Regions from separate parts of the Spirillospora sp. NPDC048823 genome, predicted to be linked through region 3. Evidence: riboswitches for the same ligand, from Rfam matches in the RefSeq annotation. Region 3 holds a riboswitch; each other region holds the start of a gene.

Region 1 (5,211 bases), on a different contig from region 3:
GCTGGTCGCCAGGGAGATCCTCGCCGGGGGAATGCCGGATGACGACCGACGCTGATGGCGGGGAATGCTGGCCGCTCATCGTTGTCAGCGGGACGCCGGTCACCTGGCTCGGGCTGGGCGACGCTTGGAAGCCGTGCATCGCCAGCACGCCGAGCAGCAGGAATAGTCCGACCGGCAGTTCCATGCGTCGCCGGTACCGTTCAGGTGACCGATTCAGCTGCCCCACCCGCCGTTCCACAAAGGCGCCGATCCAGCACCCCGATGGCCGCCGGCCACCCCTCCGGCATGGACATTTCCTGCTCCGACCATGGTAGCGAGGGATGGCCGGTGGTCGGCCAAAGGCGCCTCCCTGAGAGGACATACGCATCCCGGCGCGGGCCGGCTCAATCGGTTTTGACTCGGCCGAGGGTCATGACTCGTTCATGGCAAAGAATGGCCGACTGCCGCGCGGCCAGTGGCATTCGAGCGGATCGGTGGGAGGTCGGCATGGAGAGCGTCCCAGAACGCGAGGTCCTCATCGTCCTCGAGGGGCGAGACCCGGCTCCAGAACTCGCGGTCCTCCGCCTCGGCGGCGACGGCGGCTGAGATCGCCGGCATGACGGCGGTTCCGGCCTCGGACGCGTCCAGGACGGTTGGTGTGATGTCCGCGGGCAGTTCGACCGGCCGCTTGTGGTGCTTGCCGCGCTTGCGGACGCGGATCGGCGGCTCGGCCGGAACCCGGGCGGCCATCGACTTGCCCGCCGCCAGCGCGACCGCGCCGCAGACCGCGATGGACAGCAGCCCTCCCAGCAACGCGTCGGGCTCGACCAGCGGCTGCCCGTCAGCCGCCTTCGTGCTCGTCTGCTGAGACGTGACCGCGTTTCCGGGTCGCGTCGCCTCCGCGGCCATGGTCCCGGACTCGGCGGCCACGTGCTTGGGGACGTGGTTCTTCTCCCCTTCTGAACCCGGCAGCGCCTTGCCCGCCACCTCGACCTTGCCGGGATAGCCGTAGCCGACGACGTCACCGACGTCGCGCGTCCTCCGTTTGAGGTGGACGCCGTCGGTGTTCGCCTCGATGGTGCGGAGGGTCGAGCCCTTGACGCTTTCCACCAGGCCGACATGGCTGATGGCGTCGATGTCCTTGGAGCCGGACCATGCGAAGAACACCAGCGCGCCCGGCTCGGGCTCGGTTCCCCACGCGTCCTTCTTTTTGAACCACTTGGCGTGCTGGATGGTGGCGGCGAACTCGCCCGCCCAGTCCTCCACGCCGGTCTTCTTGGCTGCCCAGGCGAGGAACATGTCGCACCACGGGGCGGTGGCGTAGTAGTCGTCACCGCCCTCGTAGGTCTCCGTCGGGCAGGTGACCGACGGATCAAGAACATCCCGGCTCCGTGGCCGCCCGCGTGAGAGGCTGCTTGGCCTTGGCCTTATGGATCCCGCCAGGAGACGCTCCGTGAGCGTGGGTCTCCGGTGTGGTCGCCTGAAGCAGCGCCGACCGTCCGCGAAGGCGCGCCCTCGGTGGAACATCGGGAAGGAGGATAGTAGATGGGTGAGGCCACACATGACTCAAGACCACCGGGCACGGGCAGCCGTTGCCGGGAGTCAGGCCGGTGTGAGAACCGCCGGTTCGAGTCGGCCTCTCACCTCCACCGAGACGTGTTTACTATCGACTGTAGTATGCCGCGACAAGGTGGCAGGTGGGGCGGCGGAAGGGGGCATCATGGCCGGGCAGCGCTTCGGTGACCTGGAGGCCGCGATCATGGACAGGATGTGGTCCTACGGCCGTCCGGCCAATGTTCGTGAGGTCCTGGAGGACCTCCAGCAGGAGCGGTCGATCGCCTACACCACGGTGATGACGGTGATGGACAACCTGCACAAGAAGGGATGGCTGCGCAGGAAGCGGGTCGGGCGCGCCTACGAGTACGAGGCGGTCGCCTCGCGGGAGGGTTACACGGCCAAGCTGATGCGCGAGGCACTGTCGACCAGTAGCAACCAGGCCGCCGCGCTCGTGCACTTCCTGTCGGATCTCTCGCCGGAGGAGAGCGAGGCCCTGCAAGCGGCCCTCAAGGTCGTGCCACCGCGGGACACCAAATGAGCGCGGTCGCCCAGTTTGATCAGCCGCCCGCCTACAGCCCGTCAGGCTGTGGCTGAGGGGCACCGTGTCGGAGGTGTTCCGGGTGACGCCCCCGTCACCCCAGGGGGTGGATGACGGGGGCGTGGACCATCTTCCCGTTGCCGATGTACAGGCCCATGTGGTGCAGGTCGCTGTAGAAGAAGACCAGGTCACCGGGCTTGAGTTGGCTTTGGGAGACGCGGGTGCCGGCGGTGTACTGGCTGCCGGTGTAGTGGGGCAGGTTGATGCCGACCTGGGCGTAGGCGTACATCGTCAATCCCGAGCAGTCGAACCCCTTGATGTTGGCGCCCTGTGCGGTGCCGTAGGTCGGGCCAGATGCGCTGCCCCCACCCCAGGAGTACGGGACGCCCCGCTGGCTCAAAGCCGCTCTGACCGCGCCCATGGCCTTGGCGGAGGCACCTCCGGGGTCCACATTGGGAGCGGGTCCCGCGCTGGTGCGAGCGCCCGAGCCGGTACCCAGCTTGGCCTCGACCTTCGTCAGCTTGGCCTGGAGTTCCTTGCGCTTCTTCTTCGCCTCGGCGGTGAGTTCGTGGACCTGCTTCGCATGCGTTTCAGCCGATTTGCGGGCACGTTCCGCCGCCTGCATCGTCTGCAGCAGCTGAGTGACGCGAGCGCTTTCCTGGCTGGCGAAGTAGTTGAGTGTGGCCGACCGGTCAAGGACGGCCTGCGGGTCCCCGGACGAGGCGAAGGCGACCGCCGGGTCCCGCGGGCCGTTCTTGTAGCTGTCCGCGGCGAGCTTGACGATCCTGGCCCGCGTCTCCTCCAGCGCCTTCTTCTGGCGGGCGGCGTCCCGTCGGCCACCTTGGCGGCGCGTTGGGCCTGCCGCAGTCGCACCCGCAGCCCGTTGTACTGCTCGCTGAGCTTCTCCGCCTCATCGGCGAGCTTCTTCTGCTGCGCGGTCAGCTCCCTGCGGGACGGGTCGGGCTCCGACCAGGCGGGTGCGGGGGCCACGAGCGTCGCGGAAAGAGCGATCGACGCCGTCCATGCCGTCCTGGTGATGATCCGGCGGCGGGCCGTTCCGTCTCCGGCAGCTCGTCGCTGCATGCGGTGTCCTCTCCTGTGCCGCCTACCGGGTGAGCTGCCGGGTTCGGGCCGGAGTCGCCCTACCGCTCGCGGAGAGCGGATTCACCCCAGTGGAGAACGGTTCCCCGGCTCCCTCGGACGGCGTGGTCCGCTGGATTCGGCGTGGCCATCGCCGTCCCCGGCGGGGACGCCTCGCCATGGCTCCTACGGAGCGTAGGAGATAGCGGCCTCAACCGCCACTCAAGTGGCCGATTGCGACAAACCGCCTCAACGGTCTCAGCAGATGTAGGACAGCTCCATGATGGTCGCGGCGGCGACCATCAGGGGAGTGGCGACGGCGGCGGCCACGAAGGCGGAGGCCGCCATCCGGACCGCCCGGCGCGGCTTCGTCGTCTCGGCGGACTCGAGCCGCCGGACCCGCTCCGCCAGCGCACCGGTCGAAGACCCGGCGGCGCCGAGGGCGCCCGCCACGCCCGGCGTCGCCGCGAGCCGGTGCAGGGCGTCGACGAGCGTGCGCCTTCCACATGCGCGGGCCGCCGCATCGTCGGCGGCCATCTCCAGCAGCAGCGGGAAGCTCTTCTTCGCCCGGCGGACCGTGGGCAGCCGGGGCAGCAGGGCGTGGGCCAGGTCGAGCATGAGCAGCAGTGCGTGATGCCGCTGACGCAGGTGGGCTCGCTCATGGACCAGAACCGCGCCGAACTCGTCGGGAGTGAGAGCGTCCTGTGTGCCGGTGCTGACGACGATCGCGCGATGCCTGGCCGGCAGCGAGTACGCGACCGGGACGGGATGGTCGAGCACGAGGACGTCCCCATGCTGACCGTGCTCCTTCGCGACGAGCCGCAGCATCTCCCGGTGCCGGCGGCGGTGACGTACCGCACGGACGAGCCGGGGCAGGCTGCGGGCGAGCCGCGAACAGCAGGCCGTGAGCACCACCAGGCTGGCGGCCGCCGCGATGATGATCGCCGAATCCCCGTGATGGGGCAGGCAGTCGCGCAGCCACTCCAGGAAGCCGTGGCCGGGCGCCGGGGGCGACAGCAACGCCGCCGCGATGATCCCGATGCCGGCGATGAATGTGCCGGTGAGGGCCGCGGCCCAGCAGGCGATGGCGATCCCCGGGTGCGCGGCGGGAGGCCGAAGCCGATCGAGGGCGGGCCCCGCCAGACAGCCCAGCAGGACCGCCGTGCAGATCAGGCCGACCACCAGGTAGATCACGCCGTCACGCCTCTTGGCCGTCGGACGTCCGCCGGCGCAGCGCGTCCAGCAGGTGGCGGACGTCTTCCGGAGGGACGCTTTCGGCGAATCTCGCGAGGATGCCCCCGTGGTCGGGAGACTCGGTGAGAGCGTCGAGCATCAACTCGACCGCATACTCTTCCCGCGCACGGGTGGGGGCGTAGCGGAAGGCCGGCCCGTCCTGCGTGCGCTGCAGCAGCCCCTTCTGCGCCAGCCGCTCGGCGACCGTCTGGACGGTGTTGTAGGCCAGCGCCTTGTCGGCGTTCTCGTTCAGCTTCGCCAGAAGCTCACGAACGCGTAGCGGGCTGGGGGCCTCCCAGAGCACGTCCATGATGGAACGCTCGAGCGATCCGCTCAATCCGGCCACACGGCACCTCCGTCCTGCCCACATTCTGCCGGAGAGTCGGCCGTGGGCGGGAACGGGGACATCTTGAGCCTTCGGCGCCCCGGCTGGGGACGGCTTCCAACCGACGCCGGCGGCCCCCCGACGGCGCGCATCGGCGGTGATCGTTAACGGCATGTGATGCGTGGCTCGGCGGCATAGGTCGTATGGAACTTCTGGCGGCGCACGACCTTTCCGTCCTGCTTGAAGATCCGCCAGACGTCGATCTGGAATCCCTCCGCCCCCGGCATCGGAATGCACTTCGGCCCCGAGTCGGTCTTGTTCTCGAAGCCCTTGATCGCGTACGGCTCGGAACTCTTCGACTCGATGTCGTAGCGCTCGGTGCTCCAGAAGTTCACGGTGAGGGACGTGTCGGTGTAGGCGGTGTCGACGAGCACGCCGTACGGGGAGTCGTTGCGCCAGCGGAAATCCGGCTGGGGGAAGGACACCGTCGACTCGCGTC
Region 2 (5,211 bases), on a different contig from region 3:
AGGTGGCCGACGCAGCGCGCCGCGCCGATGCCCGGCCCTGCCCGTCCACGCTGCTGCTGCGCCGCCTCGGCCGCTCCTAGCCGGGCGGCGCGCGGCGGCCGCGATCAGGACGCCCGCCATGACGCCTTTATCGCGCTGTGTGATCACGTCGGCACGGATGGCGCTTATTCCGAGTTAAGCCAGCTAAAGAGTGATGAACCGGTTGTGACGGTTGTTGCGTATCGCTAATGTCATCCGCTGACTGTCGTGGACGAGAGGGGCGAAACCGACCGTGGCCAATGATCTCATCGGGCAAGCAGCGCACGAGCGCGACCGGCGAGGGGGCGCGGCGAACAGAGGCGCCTCCCGTCGCCTGGCGGCCGTCGCGTGCCTGACGCTGACGGTCTCCCTCGCGTCTCCCCCGGTCGTGGCGCACGCCGAGCCCGAGCCGACCAGGGCGCAGGTCCAGAAGAAGCTCGACAAGCTGGCCGAGGAGATGGACCAGAAGGTCGAGAAGTTCAACCAGCTCAACGAGAAGCTCAAGATCGCCAAGAAGAAGTACAAGGTCGCGAGCAAGTCGAGCAAGCGGGAGCAGGCCGCCTTCGAGGAGCAGCGCGCCAAGATCGCCCAGATGGCGGCCGCCGCGTACAAGAACGGTGACACGGCCAACGTCACCGGCTTCGTCGGCACCGGCGACCCGCAGGCGATCCTGGACCAGGCGGCCGTCTTCTCGCATCTGTCGCACGAGCGCAGCTCCCAGCTGACCCAGTTCCTCGCGACCGCCCAGCGGCTCCGCCGCGAGGAGGCGCAGGCCAAGGCCTCCTACGACGATGTGAAGGCCAAGAGCACGGAGCTGAAGGAGCAGAAGAAGAAGCTCGACAAGGAGGTCGCCAAGCAGAAGGCCCTGCTGCGGCGGCTCGGCGGCGGGACCTCGTCCGGCGGCTCGGGCAGCGTCGGCGGCACCTACAACGGCCCGGCCAGCGGCTCGGCCCGCGTGGCGCTCAACTTCGCCTACGCCCAGCTCGGCAAGCCGTACTCCTACGGCGCCACCGGCCCGAACTCCTACGACTGCTCCGGCCTGACGATGAAGGCGTGGGCCGCGGCGGGCGTGAACATCACCCGCACCACCAACACCCAGTACGCCGCCACCAAGCGGGTGTCCAAGAGCAACCTGCAGCCCGGCGACCTGGTGTTCTTCAGCGGCCTCGGGCACATGGGCATGTACGTGGGCGGCGGCAAGATGATCCACGCGCCGCGCACCGGCAAGAACGTCGAGGTCGTGAGCATCACCTCGGGCTACTACCTGAGCAACTACTACGGCGCCGGGCGCCCCTGACGCCCCGCACCGGAGCGCCCGCGATGGGCGTGACGGAGCCCTTTGTGACAGCGGACCAGGCTTGACCTGGTCCGTTGTTGATTTTGGGGGGGTTTGCCATCTGTTGGGGCTTTGGTACGTTGTCACCACTCACGGCGCCCTCCAGACGCCGTGGCCCCGAGGCGCCCACCAGGCGCAACGGCCCCCGCGCGGCACATCCAGCTGCCGCGTGACTGCGGCGCGAGCCACGTGCCGCTCCCCCCGGCGGCACGATCCACGCGTCGCCCCCCGGTACCCGACGGGTACCGCAGACGGTCTCCCAGCAGACCCGGCCGGCCCGGCCCACCGTGCGCACGCCCGCAGCGTGCATGGCGCTGAGAGCGCTGCCACGGCGGATCCCGCGGATCAGGCCCAGGACGGTCCCCGCAAACGGGCCGCCGTCCGCACACACAACATCAGGCGCCGCTCTTTCGCACGCGGGAGACAGGTCCCGCGCACGGGCCCCATCACGCCCCCAGGATCGCAGCGGCAGCGCCGAATCCGCCGACGAGCGGAACCGGGGACCCATATCCGCCGGAGTCCAGGGACCGTCCCTGGACGGGCATTCCGGCACCCGGGGTGAATCGGTGCGTCTCTCACCGCCGAACGGTGGGAGCCCGCCGTAGGGCCACTTCCACGCCCGAACCCGTCAGCTAACCCGGTAGGCGTCTGGAAGAAGAAGGAGAGAAACCCGCAGCGTTACCTGGGCGTGGCCGCCCGAGTGCGGCCACGCCCGGCTTTCCCTTCCTTCCGCACGGGCGCCCCCGCCCGGCGGAACCCCCATCCGAACCGGCGTGCCCGCCCCCGGGCCGCCACCGCCGAGTCCGCGGTTCACCGTGCCCAGACGCACGGGAGCGCGGAGCCGGGGACCCACTGTGTCCTTTCGGGGTGAATCGGCCTGCCCAGCGGGCCGTAGGGCGGCTTCCACGCCCGAACCCGTCAGCTAACCCGGTAGGCGGCATGGAAGTCAGGAGATCCCCCATGCCAGGCGCGCATCGCAAGAAGATTCCGGGCAAGCACCGCAAGCCCAGTACCTTGGCCATCACCTGGCGGACGGCCGGCGGCGTGATCGTCGGCGCCGCCGTTCTCGGCACCGCCGCGGCCACCGCGCAGGCGTCGGTCCTGCCGTTCGCCTCCGTTCCCACCCACGCCGCCGCGGCCGGCCCGGCCGCCGGCGGGGACGCGGGCAAGTCCACACCCGGTTCCAAGTCCTCGTCCAAGGACAGGTCCGGCTCCAAGGACGAGAACCGGAGTAAGTCCAAGGACGGTGGCAAGGAGGGCGAGCCCACCGGAAAGGGCCGACCGCAGTCCGGCGCCCCCAAGAAGCCGTCAGAGGATTCGCGGCCCACCGCCGGCGAGGCCATCGAGCTCGCCAGGGCGCAGGTCGGCATCGCGGAGGACGGCAGCGGCAAGACCAAGTTCAACACGTGGTACGTGGAATCCGCCCGCGCCAAGGAGACCGTCGCGCGCGACGGCGGCTCCGTCCAGGCGTACGACGACGCCGCCTGGTGCGACATGTTCGTCTCATGGATCGGCGAGCAGATCGGCCTCAGCGACCAGTTCGGCAGCGACGCCTGGACCATCGCCCACGCCGAGTGGTTCCGGGACCAGGGGCGCTGGGGCACCGAGCCCAAGCCCGGCGCGATCGTCTTCTACGCCTGGAACGGCGGCAAGGACATCGGCGACATCGTCCACGTCGGCATGGTGACCAAGAAGATCGACGACGGCACCATCGAGGCGGTCGAGGGCAACACCGACAACGCCGTCCGGGTCAGGGAACGCTCGACCGGCACCGTCGTCGGCTACGGCTACCCCGAGTACAGGTCCTGACGTCCCCTCCTCCCCCGCCGGCTGCATAGGATCACGCGCATGGAGGACGGTCCCGGGCAGGCCGGAAACGGCGGCCCCGTCACGCGCCGCAGGGCACTCGCCCTGGGCGCCGGCGGGGCCGCCGTGCTGCTGGGCGCCGGCGCGGGGCTCCTCGGCACACGTTCCGGCGACGACGGAGCGCCGGACGCCCAGGCGACGCCGCCCCCCAACGCCGCGCAGGCCGCCGGAGCGTTCAGCCCCGCGGACGCCGCCGCCGTCCTCGCCAACCGCGCGCGGGCGGTGAAGGACGGAAACCCGGCGGCCTTCCTCGCGACGGTGGCCTCCGCCCCCGCCGCGTTCCAGGACGCCCAGTCCCGCTTGTACGCCAACCTCCGCAAGCTCCCCCTGGACGGCTGGGAGGAACGTGCCATCGGCACCCAGTCGATGGACGACGAGCAGGGGGTCGCGGTCGTCCGATTGGAGGTGCGCTCCAGGTTGCGGGGGTTCGACCGGGGCGACGTCGTCCGCACCCGCTACCTGGCGCTCGCCCCCGGCTCCGGCGTCTGGACGATCGTCGGCGACGGGTCGTCCCACGGCTTCGAGGACGACGCCGCCATCTGGGACGGCGGCCCCCTGACGGTGGTCAAGGGCCGCGCGAGCCTCGTCATCGGCGACGCCGCAGCCGCCGGGGCCCCCGGCCTGGAAGAGATCGCGGAACGCCTGGACGCGGCCGTCCCCGTCGTCACCGGCGCCGTCGGCAGGGGATGGGCGCGGCGGGTCGTCGCTCTCGTGCCCGCCGACGCGGGCCTCGCCTCCGCCCTCGCCGGTCCGGACCAGAACCTCGGCGGCATCGCGGCCCTCGCCACCGTCACGCCGTCCGCCGGCGGCGGCCACGGCGAGGACCGCGTCGTCATCTCCCCCGGCACCTTCCGCCGTCTCAACGAACTCGGGCGCGACGTGGTCCTGACCCACGAACTGACCCATGTCGCCACCGGCGGCGCCCGCGACCGCAGAACCCCGCTGTGGCTGATCGAGGGCTTCGCGGACTATGTCGGCTACCTCCGGACTGAGGTCGGCGTCCGGACGGCGGCCGGCGAACTGCACCGCGAGGTCGCCGCGGGACGCGTCCCGTCCGCGCTGCCGGCCGCGGACGCGTTCTCCGGCGGCTCCGCACGCCTCTCCCAGTCCTACCAGGAGGCCTGGCTCGCCTGCCGGATGGTCGCCGACCGGTACGGTGAGGCGACGCTCGTGCGGCTCTACCGCGCCGCCGGGCGCGTCCCGGAGGCCACCGCGCTGAGCGACGTGCTGGGACTCACCCGGGACCGCTTCACCGCCCTGTGGCGCGACTACCTGAAGAGGGAGCTCAGATGAGCGAGGCGGAGGCGGACGCGGACCGGGCCGGGCCCGGCGCCCGCCGGGACGGGGACCCCGGCCCCATGCGGCGGCCCCGGATCGCCGCCGCCGTCGCCGCCGCCGCGCTGTTCGCCGCCCTCGGCACCGTCCTCGCGCTGAGCACACCGTGGAACCCGCTGCCCGATCGGGTTGCGGGCGGGCAGGTGGAGCCCGATCCGGCGCTGGACTTCTCCGCCGCCGAGATCGCCCGATCCCAGGCGTTCGACTCGGCCATCAACCCTCCCGCCTACGCCGGCCTCCTCCTCGGCCTGGCCCTGATCTTCGCGCTGGGTCTCACCCCGCTGGGCGCACGGTTCCTCGGCCGGGTCACCGCGCGCAGCCGGCGGTGGCCCCGCCGGTCGGAGGGGGACGCCCCCCCGCACTCCCCGGAGCGCCTGCGGCACTGGACCCTGAGAGTCGTCCTCGGTGCGGCCGCCCTGACGACGCTGCTGCGCGTCGCCGGGCTCCCGTTCGACGTCTGGAGCGAGTCGGTGCTGCGCCGGTACGGGCTGTCGACGCAGAGCTGGCCCGCGTGGCTCGTGGACCAGCTCAAGTCCCTCGGCGTCACCTGGGTCATCTACACGGTCGCCCTGCTGCTCCTGTACGCGGTCGTGCGCCGCTTCCCGCGCTACTGGTGGACGGGCGCCGCCGCCGGCGGGTTCCTCCTCGTCGTCCTG
Region 3 (5,211 bases):
CGGTCCTGCAGGTTCGTGATCGCGTACGCGGTGGCGGCGCCGGAGCGGTCGGCGACGAGGGAACCCGACGGACGGGTGCGCAGCTCGCCGAACCAGGGCTCGTACGCCTCGAACACGTGGTGCGCCATGCCGGTGCCGCGGGTCTCGGTCATGAACTCGGTGCGGAACCCGATCAGGGCGCGCGCCGGAACCAGGAACTCCAGCCGGATCCAGCCGGTGCCGTGGTTGGTCATCTGCTCCATGCGGCCCTTGCGGACCGCCAGCAGCTGGGTCACGGCGCCGAGGTGCTCCTCGGGAATGTCGATGGTGAGCCGCTCGACCGGCTCGTGCTTCTTGCCGTCGACGACCTTGACGACCACCTGCGGCTTGCCGACGGTCAGCTCGTAGCCCTCGCGGCGCATGTTCTCGACCAGGATCGCCAGGGCCAGCTCGCCGCGGCCCTGCACCTCCCACGCGTCCGGACGCTCGGTCGGCAGCACCTTGATGGACACGTTGCCCACCAGTTCGCGCTCCAGCCGGTCCTTGACCATCCGGGCGGTGACCTTGGTGCCCTTCTCCCGTCCCGCCATCGGCCCGGTGTTGGTGCCGACCGTCATGGAGATCGCGGGCTCGTCCACGGTGATCAGCGGCAGCGGGCGCGGGTCGTCCGGGTCGGCGATGGTGTCGCCGATCATGATGTCGGGGATGCCGGCGATCGCGATGATGTCGCCGGGCCCCGCCTCCTGCGCGGGCTTGCGGGTGAGCGCGTCGGTCATCAGCAGCTCGGTGATCTTCACCCGCTCGATGCTGCCGTCGTGCCGGCACCAGGCGACCTGCTGGCCCTTCTTGATCGTCCCGGCGTGCACCCGGCACAGCGCGATGCGGCCGAGGTAACTGGAGGCGTCCAGGTTGGTGACGTGCGCCCGCAGCGGGACGTCCGGGTCGAAGGACGGCGCCGGGATCGTCTCGGTGATGACCTTGAACAGCGGCTCCAGGTCGTCGCTGCCGGGCATGGCGCCGTCGGCGGGCTTGTCCAGCGACGCCCGCCCGGCGCGGCCCGACGCGTACACGATCGGGAAGTCGATCTGCTCCTCGTCGGCGTCGAGGTCCATGAACAGCTCGTACGTCTCGTCCACGACCTCGTCGATGCGGGCGTCGGGACGGTCGGTCTTGTTCACGACCAGGATCACCGGCAGCCGCGCGGCGAGCGCCTTGCGCAGCACGAACCGCGTCTGCGGGAGCGGGCCCTCGCTGGCGTCCACCAGCAGGACGACGCCGTCCACCATGGACAGCCCGCGCTCCACCTCACCGCCGAAGTCCGCGTGCCCCGGGGTGTCGATGATGTTGATCGTCAGCCCGTTGTGCCGCACGGCGGTGTTCTTGGCGAGAATGGTGATCCCCTTCTCGCGCTCCAGATCGTCGGAGTCCATCACGCGGTCGTCGACGGTCTGGTTCTCCCGGAAGGCCCCGGACTGCCAGAGCATGGCGTCGACCAGCGTCGTCTTTCCGTGGTCGACGTGGGCGACGATCGCGACGTTCCGGAGGTCATCGCGCGTGGTGATGGGCATGCGGGGCTCGCCTTGGGGTGAGAGTTCGGGATCCGCCGCAGAACACGGCATCGGCCATTCTACTTGCCCGTGCCCGCAACCCGTTCGGCGAAGGCCTCCCCACCGGTCACAGGGACCCCGATTCGCCAACTTTGCTCGTTCTTTGTAATCTTTCCGAGATCCGGTCGTCCGAGGCCCCCTCTCCCCGGGGCTGCGACCGGAGCGCCGAATCTCCCGCGAACGGGAGAGCCGGGGACCCAGGTCCCTGGGGTGAATCGACACACGTCGTAGGGCGACTCCTGGCCCGAACCCGTCAGCTAACCCGGTAGGCGCGCGAGGAGAGGAGAACACCGGCTTGGCACCGGCCCCCCGACGGTGGCGGCGCGTCACGCCCGCCGCCACGGCCACGATGCTCCTGATCGGCCTCGGCGCCACCGCGCCCGTCGCCGCCCACGCCACGTCGCCGTTCCAGCTCGCCGCCGCGACCTCCCCGACCCCCACTCCGACGACGGAGGAGGGGCTGCGCAAAAGCCTCGACGCGCTGAACGAAGAGGCCGAGATCCTCACCGAGAAGTACAACAAGACCCGCGTCGACCTGGGCAAGGCCAAGAAGGCCGAGCAGGCCGCCGCCAAGGAGGCCGCGGCGTTGCGCGCCCAGGCCACCCCCGCCCGCGAGCGGCTCGGACGGATGGCGGCCGCGAACTACATGACCGGCGCCCCCGACGTGATCTTCGGTGCCGACGGCTCGGCCGAAGGGCTGGCCGAACGCGCCTACCTGACCCAGAGCCAGATCACCACCGTCCAGGCGCTGCAGAAGCAGATCGAGCAGGCCGAGACCGCGCAGCGCACCGCCGAGGCGAAGAAGGCGCAGGTCGAGAAGGCCGCCGCGGACGCCGAGAAGGCCCGCGAAGCGGCCAGGCAGAAGGTCGCCGAGGTCACGAAGCGGCTGGACAAGCTGACCACCACCCGGGTCAGCGACCCCCGCAGCGGCCTGCGCGCGACCGTGAAGGGATCGGGTGCGCCGGCCGACATGGCCCGCAAGGCGCTCACCAAACTCGGCTCGCCGTACGTGTGGGCCGCCGCCGGGCCGAACAGCTTCGACTGCTCAGGGCTCGTCGTCTGGGCGTACGCCCAGATCGGCAAGCGCGGGCTGCCGCACTACACCGGCGCCCTGTACGGACTCGGTTCCAAGGTCCCCCGGAACCAGCTCCGCTCCGGCGACCTGGTCTACTTCGGCGGCAGCCTCCACCACATGGGCATCTACCTCAGCGACGGCAAGTACCTGCACGCCCCGCAGACCGGTGATGTGGTGAAGATCTCCAAGATGTCCGACCGCTCCGACTACGCCGGCGCGAATCGCATCTCCTGAGAACGTCGGGGGCTTCCCGCGGCGCGGCGGGAAGCCCTCGTCCTTTTTTTGCAGTGCCCTTGGCGGTCGGGCCCTGGAGGGCCCTCCCTTCGGCGGGCACTGCGTGCGATCGCTGCATCGCTCCGGCTCGCCTTGCGGCTCGCTGCGCGATCAGGTTTCTTGCTTCGCTCGAAGCCTGCCTTCGGACGCGATCGCGACGGTTTGGGTCGTCGCGGGGTCGGGGTGGGGGCCGGGGTCGTCCGCCCCTTCGGACGGCGGGCGTCTTGCTTCTGCGGCGGGCCGTCTCAGGTGAGGCCCTGGTGGGCGAGGGCGTCGATTACGGGGAGGTCGCCGGGGAGCCAGGCGACGTCGTACAGCTCGTCCGGGGACAGCCAGCGGAGCGCCAGGTGTTCCAGGGCCTGCGGTTCGCCCTCGGTGATCTGCGCCGTCCACACCCGGAGCACGGCCTGCCCGCTGAGCCGCCAGTCGCCGCCGATCCGGTCTTTCAACCGGATCTTGATGGCGAGCTCCTCGTGGCACTCGCGCACCAGCGCGTCCTCGTCCGTCTCGCCCGGGTCGACCTTCCCGCCGGGCAGCTCCCAGCCGCCCGCCATGTGCGGCGGCTCGGCACGCTGGGCGCTCAGCAACCGCCCGTCGGAAATGATCGCCGCCCCGACCACCACGAGATCGTTCGCCACCGGCTCCTCTTCCCTGTCGTCCCCATCGGCGTCAGACGGCGCTTCCGGCCCGTCCGGTCTCCCGGATGGACTCGACCTGGCGTGTCGCGTCACGGACGATCTCCTCCAGGTGGCCGCCGTGCGCGCCGCGCCAGTAGAGCTGACCGCAGTCGGCGCAGCGGCCGTAGACGTCGTAGCTGCGGCGCGTGCCCAGCTCAAGGTCGCCTTCGATCTCCTGCTTGTCGACCGGGACGAGTTCACCGTTGCAGGCGGTGCAGCGCGTCCACGGGCGGAGCACGGGCGCGAACCGGTCCAGGAGGTCGCGGAGCTGGTCGTCCGGGCGTGAGCCGCGGACGTACGCGCCGAACCACAGTGCGCGGCGGCGGAGGAGCCCGCGGTCCTGGGTGAGCAGGACGCGGCGTTCCTCATTGGCCTGGACGACCAGCGCCGGGTCGTCCATGTCGTTGTGGTAGGCGGTGTCGAGGCCGAGGAGGCGCATCCGCCGGGCCAGCGTGCCCAGGTGCACGTCGAGCAGGAAGCGCGGGGCGGCCTGGCCCGGCTCCAGCGGGACGGGCTGCGGGCGCGGCACCGCCTCCACCCCCACCTCGGCGCCGGGGTCCGGGCGGGCGGCGGGACCGGCCGGTTCACCGTCGACGGTCATCGGACCGGCCTCGGGCAGCGGGACACCGAGCGACTCCACGAGGTGCCCCAGCGTCGAGGTTCCGTCGTAGGCCAGGCGGCTCACGGGCTCGCGCCGCGCGGCGGGCAGGAACATCAGCAGCTCGCCGGCGACTCGGATGGTTATCTCGTGCTCCACGCCGATCAGCATGCCACGCGTCCCGGCGGTTCCCCGCCGCATTTATCGCGTCAGAGGGCCGGGTACGTCGAGCGGGAGGCCAACACGGGGGACGCCCGAAGCCGCTTCGTCCAGCTCACCGAGGAGGGGCTGAGCGTCACCGGGCGTGCGATGGCGGCGTCGCGCGTGGCCCATGAGGAGATCATGGCGGGCGTGCCGCCCGAGGACGTCCGGGACGCCGCCGACGCGCTCCGGGACATCGTGCTGGTCGTCGGCAGGCGCCGGTTCCGGTGACGTCGCCCCGGGCAGGCCGGCGGATCAGCCGCCCGGCCGCCGCGCGGCCAGTTCGCCGACCTTCTTCTGGAAGTCGGGCCGGGCGAGGGGCCGGGTCACGCCCACCCAGTCGGAGCGCTTGTAGGGCTTCACGCCGATCGCCGGGACGCACGTCGAGCAGCTCGCCACGATCATCTTGTTGTCGGCGATCACCATCCCGACATGGCCGGGACTGTTCGACGAGGTCCCCGGACCGGAGTTGAAGAACACCAGGTCGCCGGGCTGCTCGTCACCCTTGTCGATCTTCACGCCGAACGGCCACTGCTGGAAGGTCGTGCGCGGGATGTCGAGGCCGACCTTCCGGTAGGCGGCCTGGAGGAGGCTGGAGCAGTCCCATGCGTCGGGGCCGTTGGCGCCGAACACGTACGGCTTGCCGCGCTGCGCCATCGCGAAGGAGATGATCTGCTTGACGATGTCGCCGGCGTTCGCGGGCAGCTCGTTGTCCTCGCAGTTGACGCCGGTCGCCTGAACGACTTTGAACTCGCCGCCGACGTACCGCTCGGCCCACTCCAGGACGAGGTCGACGTAGTC

Evidence for each region. A riboswitch is a leader RNA that binds a small molecule or an ion and turns the genes downstream of it on or off. The one in region 3 is predicted to bind cyclic di-AMP.
Region 1: another riboswitch for cyclic di-AMP. It lies ahead of ACGFK0_RS37010 (C40 family peptidase); the one in region 3 lies ahead of ACGFK0_RS05245 (NlpC/P60 family protein).
Region 2: another riboswitch for cyclic di-AMP. It lies ahead of ACGFK0_RS10230 (CHAP domain-containing protein); the one in region 3 lies ahead of ACGFK0_RS05245 (NlpC/P60 family protein).

What each region holds. Positions count from the first base shown of each region.
Region 1 is NZ_JBICUT010000029.1:379-5,589, forward strand. It holds gene ACGFK0_RS36995 (DUF6153 family protein) at 1-184, opposite strand, end outside; gene ACGFK0_RS37000 (CHAP domain-containing protein) at 421-1,542, opposite strand; gene ACGFK0_RS37005 (BlaI/MecI/CopY family transcriptional regulator) at 1,700-2,074, shown strand; gene ACGFK0_RS37010 (C40 family peptidase) at 2,169-2,699, opposite strand; cyclic di-AMP (ydaO/yuaA leader) riboswitch at 3,161-3,309, opposite strand; gene ACGFK0_RS37015 (M56 family metallopeptidase) at 3,413-4,348, opposite strand; gene ACGFK0_RS37020 (BlaI/MecI/CopY family transcriptional regulator) at 4,353-4,886, opposite strand; gene ACGFK0_RS37025 (VanW family protein) at 4,877-5,211, opposite strand, start outside.
Region 2 is NZ_JBICUT010000003.1:566,665-571,875, reverse strand. It holds gene ACGFK0_RS10240 (NYN domain-containing protein) at 1-80, shown strand, start outside; gene ACGFK0_RS10235 (NlpC/P60 family protein) at 272-1,315, shown strand; cyclic di-AMP (ydaO/yuaA leader) riboswitch at 1,817-2,016, shown strand; cyclic di-AMP (ydaO/yuaA leader) riboswitch at 2,140-2,306, shown strand; gene ACGFK0_RS10230 (CHAP domain-containing protein) at 2,315-3,163, shown strand; gene ACGFK0_RS10225 (hypothetical protein) at 3,203-4,513, shown strand; gene ACGFK0_RS10220 (M48 family metallopeptidase) at 4,510-5,211, shown strand, end outside.
Region 3 is NZ_JBICUT010000002.1:360,999-366,209, reverse strand. It holds gene typA (translational GTPase TypA) at 1-1,547, opposite strand, end outside; cyclic di-AMP (ydaO/yuaA leader) riboswitch at 1,740-1,874, shown strand; gene ACGFK0_RS05245 (NlpC/P60 family protein) at 1,882-2,895, shown strand; gene ACGFK0_RS05240 ((deoxy)nucleoside triphosphate pyrophosphohydrolase) at 3,180-3,572, opposite strand; gene ACGFK0_RS05235 (Mut7-C RNAse domain-containing protein) at 3,604-4,380, opposite strand; gene ACGFK0_RS05230 (hypothetical protein) at 4,519-4,641, shown strand; gene ACGFK0_RS05225 (NlpC/P60 family protein) at 4,666-5,211, opposite strand, start outside.